DNA from 3 places in the Rahnella sp. CJA17(1/100) genome. Region 3 is predicted to be linked to each of the others. Evidence: predicted binding sites of a transcription regulator. Region 3 holds the regulator's gene; each other region holds the start of a gene.
The links. Region 3 encodes PurR, which represses purine synthesis genes. Its sites were predicted from a motif close to CANGCAAACGTTTGCNTG; they were not measured.
Positions count from the first base shown of each region.

Region 1 (4,331 bases), on a different contig from region 3:
TGGCGCGCGGTTCAGAGTCCGGCGGCAGAATGTTCAGTGAAGCAAAATCAGCATGCATCTCGGCAATCATACGGTCGGTCAGCGCCATAAACGTTTCGCCATTTTCAGCGGCACGTTTAATGATTTTATCGTCGATATCGGTGATATTGCGCACGTATTTCAGGTCATAACCGAGGTAACGCAGGTAACGCGACACCACGTCGAAAGACACAAAGGTGCGACCGTGGCCGATATGACACAGGTCGTAAACAGTGATCCCACACACGTACATCCCGACTTTACCGGCATGAATTGGCTTGAATTCCTCTTTTTGGCGACTCAGGGTATTAAAAATCTTCAGCATCAGGCTATTCCGTGTGTTGGGCGTAGAAAATGGCGTTGGCGCGTTTAAGCGACACTAACGCGTATAATATAACGAAAATGATTTCACCGAAACGGCATAAGGCCGCCGGACGGGCTTTAGTCGTCACAAAGCCGCTGCTGACGGCAACTTTTGAGTTATGGTATAAGAAAAGGCTATAGTAGCCGCTCTTACTAAGAGCACACATCAACATTAGCAGGATGATAATTATGGTCACTTTCCACACCAACCACGGCGACATCGTCATTAAAACTTTCGCTGACAAAGCGCCAGCCACGGTTGAAAACTTCCTGAACTATTGCCGTAAAGGCTTCTACGACAACACAATTTTCCACCGTGTGATTAACGGTTTCATGATCCAGGGCGGCGGTTTTGAGCCAGGCATGAACCAGAAAAACACCGATGCGCCTATCAATAACGAAGCAGACAACGGCCTGAAAAACACCAAAGGCACGCTGGCGATGGCGCGTACCAACGATCCGCATTCCGCCACGGCACAGTTCTTCATCAACGTAACTGACAACGACTTCCTGAACCACAGCGGCAAAAACGCACAGGGTTGGGGCTACTGCGTATTCGCAGAAGTGGTTGAAGGTCAGGACGTGGTTGACGCGATCAAAGCCGTCAAAACCGGCCGCAGCGGTATGCACCAGGACGTTCCAAAAGAAGATGTTGTGATCAAAAGCGTGACAGTCAGCGAATAATCAACGTCGGGATGACCACGTTTTTTATCGCAGATATCCATCTTTGCGCACAGGAACCGGCAATCACTGCCGGTTTTCTGCGTTTTCTACGTGAAGATGCGCCGCAGGCCGACGCCCTGTACATTCTCGGTGACCTGTTTGAAGCCTGGATTGGCGACGATGATCCGCAGCCGCTTCACGCTGAAATCTCGGCGGCACTGAATCAGTTACACCAGCAAGGTGTGCCCTGCTTCTTCATTCACGGCAACCGCGATTTTCTGCTCGGCAGACGTTTCGCCCGCGACAGCCTGATGACGTTGCTGCCGGAGAAAAAAGTGCTGGAACTTTATGGCCGCCGCGTCCTGATCCTGCACGGCGATACACTGTGCACCGACGATGTCGCGTATCAGAACTTCCGCAAAAAAGTCCACAATCCGCTGATCCAGAAACTTTTCCTGATGCTGCCGCTGAAATGGCGACTGGGCATTGCTGCCAGAATGCGCGCCAACAGCAAGGCGTCAAACCAGGGCAAATCACTGGAAATTATGGATGTGAACCCGCAGGCGGTGGTCAGCGAAATGCAGATGGCCGGCGTGGAGTGGATGATCCACGGTCACACCCATCGTCCGGCAATTCACGATGTGCCACTGGGGAATAAAACCGGCCACCGCGTGGTACTCGGCGCATGGCACGAAGAAGGCTCGATGGTGAAAGTCACCGCCGATAACGTGGAGCTGATCAGCTTCCCGTTTTGAGTCACCTCAAAGTTACCCAAAATAATTTGAGTTGCTGGAAGGCGACAAGCTCATGAATCCCTGGGAGCTTAGCTGACTAAGTGACCGGGGTGAATGAGCGCAGTCAACGCATCAGCAGCCCGAAGTATGAAGGGTAACGGGTACGCCTGAATGGAAGCGGAATTGTTCGTCCGGCGTGAGGATCAGTTCCGCTTCAATTCTGCCAAACTCCTCTACCCGCTCACTGATATCCGTTCCGGCATATTGCTCCGCCAGCGCCAGATAATCGGCAAAATGCCGTGATTCTGAACGCAGCAATGAGGTGTAAAAACGCGACAAGGTTTCGTCGAGATGCGGCGCAATTTTGGCAAAACGCTCACAGGATCGCGCTTCGATGTACGCCCCGATAATCAGCCGGTCGACCAGAATATTCAGATCATCGTGATGACGGGTATGTTTGATCATGCCGCTGGCGTAGCGCGAGGGGGAAAGCTGGGTATAAGTAATATTGCGCTTTTGCATGATTTCCACCACTTGTTCGAAGTGGTGAAGCTCTTCACGCGCCAGGCGCGCCGCACAAAACAGCAGCTCGGTGCGATCCAGATATTTGGTCATCAGGCTCATCGCCGTGGCCGCCGCTTTCTTTTCACAGTTAGCGTGGTCGATCAGCATCACCGTCTGATTTTCCAGCGCCACATCCACCCACAGAGCGGGTGTTTCACAGTGAAGAAAATCATAAATCGGTGCCAGTAAAGCCTGCGTCATAAATCAGTTTCCAATGAAGTTTGTCATTAATATATTGGTTTGGATTATACAAATCTGCCGCCAACTTCTCATCAAAAATGCGCCGTTTTCCGGCGACGCAACCGTTTTCCTCCCTCACGGAGCGTGCTATCATTTGCGCCCTCGCAGTTTCTATTTCCGAATCACAGGAGCTTTACAGACATGTCATCCAACGTTACCCCGGCAAAAATCGCCATCGTTATGGGGTCTAAAAGTGACTGGGCGACCATGCAGTTCGCCGCCGACGTCCTCACAACGCTGAATATTCCTTTCCATGTCGATATCGTCTCCGCTCACCGTACGCCGGACAAATTGTTTACTTTCGCTGAGCAGGCTTCCGCTAACGGTTTTGATGTGATCATCGCGGGTGCCGGTGGCGCAGCGCATTTACCGGGCATGCTGGCGGCGAAAACGCTGGTGCCGGTGCTGGGCGTGCCGGTGCAAAGTGCTGCACTCAGTGGCATCGACAGTCTCTATTCCATTGTGCAAATGCCGCGTGGTATTCCGGTCGGTACGCTGGCGATTGGTAAAGCCGGTGCCGCAAACGCCGCATTGCTGGCGGCACAGATTCTTGCACTGCACGATGCTGAGATTGCCAAAAACCTGGCCGCGTGGCGCACCGCACAAACTGACGAAGTGCTGAATAACCCCGACCCGCGGGAGGAAGCATGAAACCGGTTTGCGTACTCGGAAACGGCCAGTTAGGCCGAATGCTGCGTCAGGCCGGTGAACCGCTGGGCATCGCCGTCTATCCTGTCGGCCTTGATGCTGAACCGGAAGCCGTGCCGTATCAGCAAAGCGTGATCACCGCTGAAATCGAACGCTGGCCGGAAACGGCACTGACCCGCGAACTGGCGACGCACAATGCGTTCGTTAACCGCGACATTTTCCCGCGTCTGGCCGATCGCCTGACGCAAAAACAGCTGCTCGACCAGCTCGGTCTGGCGACTGCGCCGTGGCAATTGCTGTCCGATGCCGCCGAATGGCCGCAGGTATTCTCCCGGCTTGGCCAACTGGCGATTGTGAAACGTCGCGTCGGCGGGTACGACGGCCGGGGTCAGTGGCGTCTGCGTTCTGGTGAAGAAAATACGCTGCCGCAGGATTGCTATGGCGAATGCATCGTTGAGCAGGGTATCAACTTCTCCGGTGAGGTTTCGCTGGTGGGCGCGCGCGGTCACGATGGTAAAACCGTGTTTTATCCGCTGACCCACAACCTGCATCAGGACGGCATTCTGCGCACCAGTGTTGCGCTGCCGCAGCCGGATGCCACCCTGCAACAGCAGGCAGAAAACATGCTGTCGGCGATCATGAACGAACTGAATTATGTCGGCGTAATGGCAATGGAGTGTTTCGTGGTCAGCGAAGGTTTGCTGATCAATGAGCTGGCACCGCGTGTGCACAACAGCGGGCACTGGACACAGAACGGCGCCTCTTACAGTCAGTTTGAAATGCATCTGCGCGCCATCCTTGGTCTGCCACTGCCGAAACCGGTGGTGAGCACACCGTCAGTGATGGTGAATCTGATTGGCACGGATGTGTCAGAAAAATGGCTGAGCCTGCCGCTGGTCAATCTGCACTGGTACGAGAAAGACGTGCGTCCGGGTCGTAAAGTCGGACACCTGAATCTCAACGACGCCAGCGCCCGCCTGCTGAAAGACAATCTCAACGCACTGGTCCCGATGCTGCCGGAAGAATACGCCAGCGGGATTGAATGGGCGATTGAAAAGCTTTGATTTGATCGGCTCCCTCCCCTGCGAAGGGGAGGGTTGG
Region 1 covers NZ_CAWOJA010000002.1:99,355-103,685, forward strand. The annotation lists gene cysS (cysteine--tRNA ligase) at 1-343, opposite strand, end outside; gene ppiB (peptidylprolyl isomerase B) at 571-1,065, shown strand; gene lpxH (UDP-2,3-diacylglucosamine diphosphatase) at 1,077-1,799, shown strand; gene AACU55_RS01375 (tRNA-(ms[2]io[6]A)-hydroxylase) at 1,911-2,543, opposite strand; gene purE (5-(carboxyamino)imidazole ribonucleotide mutase) at 2,724-3,233, shown strand; gene purK (5-(carboxyamino)imidazole ribonucleotide synthase) at 3,230-4,294, shown strand.
Region 1: purE (5-(carboxyamino)imidazole ribonucleotide mutase) is a predicted target of PurR. The motif match lies at 2,638-2,655, and genes of this name have one in related genera.

Region 2 (4,331 bases), on a different contig from region 3:
AAGAACCACCGAAATACAGCGGCGGGCGGGGGTATTGAACCGGTGGATGCATCAGGCTCGCGCCTTTGACCTGAATGTGTTTGCCTTCGTAATCGACGGTTTCACCTTCCAGAACACGACGCCAGATACGCGTAAATTCCGCCGACGCTTCATAACGTTCTTTATGATTGAGGTGTAAACCTTCAGCCGCCAGTTCAGCCGGATCGCCACCGGTCACCAGATTAAACAGTGCACGACCGCCGGAAAGCCGGTCGAGTGTTGCCGCCTGACGGGCTGCCAGTGTCGGAGAAATAATGCCGGGACGCAGCGCCACCAGGAATTTGAGACGTTGCGTGACAGAAATCAGGGAAGCCGCTACCAGCCATGAGTCCTCGCATGAACGACCCGTTGGCAGTAGCACGCCGCCAAAACCTAAACGGTCAGCCGCTTGCGCGATCTGCTGAAGATAGCCGTGATCGACCACGCGGGCACCTTCTTCTGTGCCTAAATAGCGGCCGTCGCCGTGGGTAGGTAAAAACCAGAATACGTTCAGACTCATCGTTGTGTTCCTCTCAAAGTGTGCGATTCGTTACCGCTCAGCGGCGGCTAAATGGATGTTCAGTTAGCTTGTACGGCTGGTTTCCAGATGCGGTCTTTAATTTCAACCGGCTTTGGCAAAATATGGTTCTGATAGAACAAATCGGCGGTTTGCTGCTGGCGCTTTTCTGTTTCTGCACTGACCGGCGTGATAGGCATATCCGGCAGATGATCCAGATAAGAGGCGACCACTTTTTCCGGTAACCCCATCGACTGAGAAAGCAGTTTGATACTTTGCTCACGGTCAGTTTTGGTCAGCGCATTCGCCTGCGTTAACACTTCCAGAACCTGACTGATGAACTGAGGATTGGCCTCGGTGTATTTTTTCGGTGCCAGATAGAAGGAGCCCGTCTGGTGGAGCGTCGAGCCGTCGGTCAGAACCCGCACATCCCCCTGAACTTGCGCGGCCGAATAATACGGATCCCAGATAGCCCAGGCATCCACATCATGTTGCTGGAATGCGGCCCGTGCATCGGCAGGGGTCAGATAGACCGGCTGGATATCGCTGAATTTCAGGCCCGCCTGTTGCAGGGCACGCAACAGCAGGTTGTGCGAACTGGAGCCTTTCTGGAAAGCGACTTTATGGCCTTTGAGATCTGCGACGGTTTTGATCGGACTGTTGCTGTCGACCAGAATCACTTCTGCTTTCGGTTTCGGGGGTTCAGAGCCGATATACAACAAATCTGCCCCCGCTGCCTGCGCGAACAACGGCGGCAAATCACCGGTACCGCCCAGATCAATACTTCCGACGTTCAGCGCTTCAAGAATTTGCGGCCCGGCAGGGAATTCTACCCAGCTTATTTTTGTATCCGGGAAACGTTTTTCCAGTAACTGGTGTGATTTCGCCAGCACCAGTCCGACAGATCCTTTCTGATAGGCAATACGTAATTGCGCCGGATCCTTTTCCTGAGCCGTTGCGGTGCCGCTCAGAAAAAGGCTGGTCAGCAGGCTGGCCACAACCGGGATACGGCGTAATAAAGAGAAAGAAGCAGGCATGATTAATTCCTTTTAAAGTCAGACACGCAGTGCTTGCGCAGAAAGGGATGCAACAGACGGAAGCTGCGGACGGCGGCGGCTCAGCGCCAGGTAGAAGTTTTCCAGAGATTCGATCAGACGCTCTTCCAGTGCGGGGGCCAGCTTCGCAGGGAACGTCTGATAATCGGTGATCTGGCTGTCATCTGCGAAAACGCCCTGCAAAACTTCCTGTGCTTTCAGCGAGGCGAGTACCGGTTTTAGGGCGTAATCGACGGCCAGCATATGCCCGATAGATCCGGCTGTAGCCAGTGGCAACACCACTTTATGGTCGAGCGCGCGTTCTGGCAGTAAATCGAGCAGGGTTTTCAGTGCGCCGGAAAAAGACGCTTTATACACTGGTGTGGCGACGATCAGGCCATCAGCACTCGCCAGTTCAGCATTCAGTTGCTTGAGTTGCGGGCTGCCAAAATTAGCGAAAAGCAGATCGTCTGCTGAAAAATCCTGAATATTGTAGGTAAAGACTTCAACGCCACGGCTCGCCAGCCACTGGTGGCTGAGTGCCAGCAGGGAAGAGGAGCGGGAGGGTTGTCGCGGACTGCCTGCCAGAGTCACTACACGCATTTGCTTATTCCTTATAACAATTTGTTATAGAACTATCATTTTTCTTAACGAAGTGAGGTAAACCTAGCAGGCAGAGGCGGCGCAGCGGAAATCTCAATTTTGGCTATGGAAAGTTTCAAAACAGATAAAGCACGTGTCGGGTGTGCTGCGGGGCGATGGGGGGAAAGGAAATAAAAGTGAATTAAAGGTAACAAAAAGGTAATCGTTTGCGCAGCGAAGCAATTATTTGGCCAATATGCCGGTTATCATTTCCAATTGTCCGGCGCTTAGTCAATAATACCGCCCCGTCTAGCCACCGGGAATCCAGGAGTCTCCATGTATTATCCTCTTGTCAGGAAAGCACTGTTTCAGCTCGATCCAGAGCGCGCCCACGAGTTAACCTTTCGTCAGTTGAGCCGCATTTCCGGCACCCCGTTTGAATTCCTGATCCGCCAGTCAGTGCCGACCAAACCGGTAAACTGCATGGGATTATCCTTTAAGAACCCTTTGGGACTGGCCGCAGGCCTGGATAAAGACGGCGAATGTATTGATGCGCTGGGGGCAATGGGCTTTGGATTTATTGAAGTCGGTACTGTGACCCCGCGTGCGCAGGCCGGTAATGATAAGCCGCGTTTATTCCGTATTGTGGAAGCTGAAGGCCTGATTAACCGCATGGGTTTCAATAACCATGGCGTGGATAATCTGGTGAATAATGTCAAAAAATCACATTTTGGCGGCATTCTGGGGATTAATATTGGCAAGAATAAAGATACGCCTGTTGAGCACGGCGCAGACGATTATCTGACCTGTATGGAAAAGGTATATCCGTACGCCGGTTATATCGCGGTGAATATTTCATCACCTAACACGCCGGGATTACGTTCACTGCAATACGGTGAAGCGCTGGATGATTTGCTGGCAGCGATTAAGAATAAGCAGCTTGAGTTACAGCAACGCCATCAGAAATATGTGCCTGTTGTGGTGAAGATCGCACCGGATCTTTCTGAGGAAGAATTGATCCAAATAGCCGACAGTTTAGTGCGCCATAATATGGATGGCGTGATTGCGACGAATACCACACTCGATCGTAAACTGGTTCAGGGGCTGAATTATTGCGAACAGGTTGGTGGTCTGAGCGGGCGCCCGTTGCAGCTGCGCAGCACAGAAATTATCCGTATGCTCTCTCATGAATTACAAGGGCGTCTGCCGGTTATTGGTGTTGGCGGTATTGATTCATTAACGGCGGCCCGTGAGAAAATGGCCGCAGGCGCTTCCTTAATTCAAATCTATTCCGGCTTTATCTTTAAAGGTCCGGGTCTGATCAAAGATATTGTTACCCATATCTAATATTTTTCATCCTGAAGACGAGTCAGGGGTTTATTTATTAACCCGGCTCGTCTATATTTTGTCCACTGACCGTAATTCAGGCTCAGGATTTGTCTGATATCGTTTCGTTACTGAAAAATCTATTCTTACAGATTAGCCGGTAATGAAGTCAGGCAGAGGGCATGAGGGTAAACAGGATGACGAAATGAAAATTAAACCAGATGATAATTGGCGTTGGTATTTTGATACAGAACATGACCGGCTTATGCTGGACCTCGCCAATGGCATGATTTTCCGTTCCCGTTTTCCCGCCAAAATGTTAACTCCTGATGCTTTCGGAAATATGTCATTTTGTGTCGATGATGCGGCGCTGTATTTTGATTTTGAAGAACAGTGCAAACATATTCGTCTCGCAGCTGAACAACGCGCTGAATTAGTTCTGAACGCCTTAGTCGCTTATCGTTTTTTAAAACCGCTGATGCCGAAGAGCTGGCATTTCAGTCAGCAGATGCGTCCTTTCCAGCCTGCTAATGGTCAGCTTGCTCAGGTGCAGGTGATGGAAAGCGGTGAACAGGCGACATTACTGGTGGTGGAATCCGGTGATAATGCCAGTCTGTGCCTGCTGGCGCAGGAACGGCTGACGGTCGCAGGGCGCGGCATGGTGCTGGGGGATGCTATTAAAGTGATGCATGACCGGCTAATGCCAGCAGCATTCCGCGTTGACAGGGATGATGTTTACGATCAGGCAGTTTAGTTTCCTGCCTGATCCTCATTAAATACACCTCTAGCCGAGCACGATATCCGTAGCCGGAATACAACTACACGCTAATATCGTTCCATCTTTTCCCACTGCA
Region 2 covers NZ_CAWOJA010000064.1:141,015-145,345, reverse strand. The annotation lists gene ssuD (FMNH2-dependent alkanesulfonate monooxygenase) at 1-538, opposite strand, end outside; gene AACU55_RS21310 (sulfonate ABC transporter substrate-binding protein) at 598-1,572, opposite strand; gene ssuE (NADPH-dependent FMN reductase) at 1,591-2,172, opposite strand; gene pyrD (quinone-dependent dihydroorotate dehydrogenase) at 2,488-3,498, shown strand; gene AACU55_RS21295 (cell division protein ZapC) at 3,683-4,231, shown strand; gene AACU55_RS21290 (YcbX family protein) at 4,262-4,331, opposite strand, start outside.
Region 2: pyrD (quinone-dependent dihydroorotate dehydrogenase) is a predicted target of PurR. The motif match lies at 2,368-2,385, and genes of this name have one in related genera.

Region 3 (4,331 bases):
AAAGCCTGAAGAAGACAGCAAACCGATTACGCTAAGTGCAACGCATAAAAAACGCTATCAGCATGCCCAGCAAACGGCGATGACCAAACTGATGCATCAGGTAGGAAAACCGTATCGCTGGGGCGGAACCTCGCCGAATACCGGTTTTGATTGCAGCGGCTTAGTTTATTACGCCTACAAAGATTTGATCCGTATTAAGATGCCACGCACAGCGAATGAAATGTATCACCTGCGCGATGCGGCTCCGGTCAAACGCGGCGAACTTGAAAGCGGTGATCTGGTGTTCTTCAGAATCAATAACCGCGGCGCAGCAGACCATGTTGGTGTTTACGTGGGGAACGGCAAGTTTATTCAGTCTCCAAGAACGGGCGAAGACATTAAAATCACCTCTCTCGGCGACGATTACTGGCAAGATCATTATGTGGGTGCACGCCGGGTAATGACGCCGAAAACGATCCGATAATAAACAATTCGTTAAGTCTGAAGTTTCGCTAATCAGCCATTGAATAGCATTTAACGAAGAGTTTCTGCAGGGAAGAGTATCGGCGGTAACGGCCACTGCGTAAAATTGAAAAGGGCGATTCCTGTAACAGGAATCGCCCTTTTTTATAGCGGTTCACTTACTGAATCAGTTCATCACCGCAGTGAAGCTGAAAGCGATAATCATAAGCAAAGCGCATACCGTGGTGATCAACGATAATTTCAGGTTGCTGTCCATCAAACCCCCTTTCGGATCAAATTGTGGCATTTTTTAAGCCACACTAATTGTGTGCCAACGCATTTTCGCATAATTAACATTTAAAATCTTGTGCTGAATGACAATGTATCCCTGAGAATTTTACTTCCACTTTCCTGCATTATAAGAGAAAATTGTCGGTTAACACGCCTGTGTGCTGGTTGATTTCACCCGAGAGCATTTCACGCCTCATTCTGAAGAATCCACCCAACGATTTCACTGCCCTTTTAGAAGCCAGCAGTGAGATCCACGCAAGCAAACGATTAACATAATGCTAACGTGCTGAAACACGTGAGTTCAGGAGTCATTGTTTACATGGCAACGATTAAAGATGTCGCAAAGCGCGCTGGCGTTTCCACTACAACCGTGTCGCACGTCATCAATAAAACACGTTTCGTCGCCGAAGAAACCAAAGAAGCGGTTCTCCTTGCAATCAAAGAGTTACATTACTCGCCGAGTGCTGTAGCCCGCAGTCTGAAGGTCAATAACACCAAAACGATCGGTCTGCTTGCCACCTCCAGCGAAGCGCCCTATTTTGCCGAAGTGATTGAAGCCGTAGAAAACAGCTGCTTCTCCAAAGGCTATACGCTGATTTTGTGTAACTCGCATAATAATCTGGAGAAACAACAAGCCTACCTGCAAATGCTGGCGCAAAAACGCGTCGATGGCTTGCTGGTGATGTGCGCGGAATATCCTGATGAGTTGCTCAATATGCTCGAGGAGCACCGTTCGATCCCAATGGTGGTCATGGACTGGGGCGAAGCGCGTAAGAACTTCACCGACAGCATTATTGATAATGCTTTCGAAGGGGGTTACATGGCCGGGCGTTATCTGATTGAACGCGGTCATCGTGATATTGGGGTGATCCCGGGCCAACTGGCACGTAATACCGGCGGTGGCCGCTTCCAGGGTTTTGTGAAAGCACTGACTGAAGCCAATATTCCGCTGCGTGACGAATGGGTAGTTCAGGGCGATTTCGAGCCGGAATCGGGCTATCAGGCGATGCATAAAATTCTGATGCAGAAGCACCGCCCGACTGCCGTATTCTGTGGTGGCGATGTGATGGCAATGGGCGCAATCTGTGCCGCAGACGAACTGGGCCTGCGCGTTCCTCAGGATATTTCCGTGATCGGTTACGACAATGTGCGTAACGCCCGTTACTTCTCCCCCGCGCTGACAACCGTGCATCAGCCGAAAGAACGTCTGGGTGAAATGGCCTTTACCATGTTGCTGGACAGAATTGTCAGTAAGCGTGAAGAGTCTCAGACCATTGAGGTGCATCCGAAACTGGTCGAACGCCGTTCCGTAGCCGATGGTCCGTACCGCGATTACCGCCGTTAACAGATATCGAACGCCTGCAGATGCAGGCGTTTTTTTTCTAATCACGCAGCCATTCCTGATTCATGGTTTCTGTATCGCCCATATATTCCAGCAACCAGGCCAGCGAGGGTGACGGATTGCTTTGATCCCACGTCAGGCAACACGGGCTGTCGGGAAACGTATTTTCCAGCGTCAGCACCTGCAACTTTTTCTGTTCTATCCACGGCGTGACGCGATGAACCGGCATCATACCCACGCATAAGCCCTCGGTCAGGCATTCCAGCGCGCAGGTCCAGTCTGGCACGACCAGCCGCCGCTGGTTATCCAGCGTCCATGTATCCCGCTTAGGCAATGTCCGGGAGGTGTCTTCCAGACAGAGTGCAGGATAAGGCCGCAACTCATCATCATTCAGCGCGCCGGATAACTGCGCCAGCGGATGTTGCGGGCTGACGACGCAATGCCAGTCCATAAATCCCATGTCACGAAAACTGAAGCCCCCGCCAACCGGTATCGCGCGTGTAGCACCGATCGCCACGTCTGCCCGCCCGTCAACCAGCGCATCCCAGACACCATTAAACACTTCTGAGTGAATAATGAGTTCGGTGTCCGCAAAATGGCGGTAGAAATCGAGCACCAGACGCCGTGTCCGTGCGGGTTTTACAATCCGGTCAACCGCCACACGTAATTCGCCGCGCCAGCCGTTCGCCACCTGCTGACACTGCCGGCGCGTGGCTATCATTTTTTTTGTCAGAATCCGCGCTTCATCGACAAAAACCTTTCCCGCAGGCGTCAGTACCACGTCACGATGGCGACGTTCAAACAACGGCACGGCCAGCCACTGCTCAAGCTGACGGACGGTATAGCTTATAGCAGAAGGCACGCGGTGCAAATCTTGCGCTGCCGCACTAAAACTACCCGTTCTTGCCACGGCATCTACCACTTCAAGGGCGTATTCTGACCACATAATTCAGCCTTCAATATTTTTGATAGCAGAGTGCAAATATTAGCGTTTCACAAGCCTGTTATCAAAGCGTTAAACTCCGCCTCCGGTATGTAATCTGCATCACATCATCTGCAATAAATAAATTAACGAGACGATAATGAAACCCTCCTTTGGATTTATGCTCTATCTCGCGGGACTGAGCATGCTGGGCTTTTTAGCCACTGATATGTATCTGCCTGCGTTCAGCGCCATGCAAACCAGTCTGATGACCAGCCCCGGAATGATCAGCGCAAGTCTGAGCATTTTTCTCGGCGGATTTGCTCTCGGTCAGTTGTTATGGGGGCCGTTGTCAGACAGGATCGGCCGTAAACCGGTATTGCTTCTTGGTCTGACACTGTTTGCGGTCGGTTGTCTGGGCGTTATCTGGGTTGAGAATGTACGCGCCCTTCTGGCCCTGCGCTTCTTACAGGCGATGGGCGTTTGTGCCGCCGCAGTCACCTGGCAGGCAATCGTTGTTGACCGTTTCTCTGCCGATGTGGCGAAAAAAACCTTCGCCAGCATTATGCCGTTAGTGGCTCTTTCTCCGGCACTGGCACCATTACTTGGTGCGTGGGTACTCAATCATTTTGACTGGGAAGCCATTTTTGCTCTGCTGACCGCAGTCGCCGTCGTCCTGGTGCTGACGACGCTGACTCTGCGTGAGAATAAACCTGCAAAACAAGCGAAGGCTGATAAAACAGGGTTTGCGACGTTACTGAAATCGCCTGTTTACAGCGGGAATGTCATGATTTATGCCGCCTGTTCAGCCGGATTCTTTGCGTGGTTAACGGGTTCACCGTTTATCCTGAGCGACATGGGTTATTCACCCGGTGCCATCGGGCTGAGCTATGTCCCGCAGACTATTGCTTTCCTGCTTGGTGGTTTTGGTTGCCGTGTTGTGATCAGCAAGCTGGACGGTAATAAAATTCTGCCATGGTTACTGGCGGGTTACGGCGTCAGTATGGTGACTTTGTTCTGTGTTGCCATGTTCACGGATGCCGGGCTGATTAGCCTGCTGATCCCTTTCTGTCTGATGGCTTTGGTGAATGGTGCAACCTACCCAATTGTTGTCGCAAATGCATTAATGCCGTTTCCTGCTAATACAGGCAAGGCGGCAGCATTGCAAAATACGCTGCAGCTCGGGCTGTGCTTCCTTGCCAGCTTGCTGGTTTCCGCATTTATTGTGCATCCGCTCATGGCGACAGTCACGATCATGCTGTCTACACTATTGTTGATAGTTTTGGGCCGCTGGCTCTCTTTGCAGCATGAAAGCCCGCAAGACAATGGACAGGA
Region 3 covers NZ_CAWOJA010000044.1:414,253-418,583, reverse strand. The annotation lists gene AACU55_RS18845 (C40 family peptidase) at 1-463, shown strand, start outside; gene cydH (cytochrome bd-I oxidase subunit CydH) at 629-718, opposite strand; gene purR (HTH-type transcriptional repressor PurR) at 1,052-2,077, shown strand; gene punR (DNA-binding transcriptional activator PunR) at 2,115-3,020, opposite strand; gene punC (purine nucleoside transporter PunC) at 3,157-4,331, shown strand, end outside.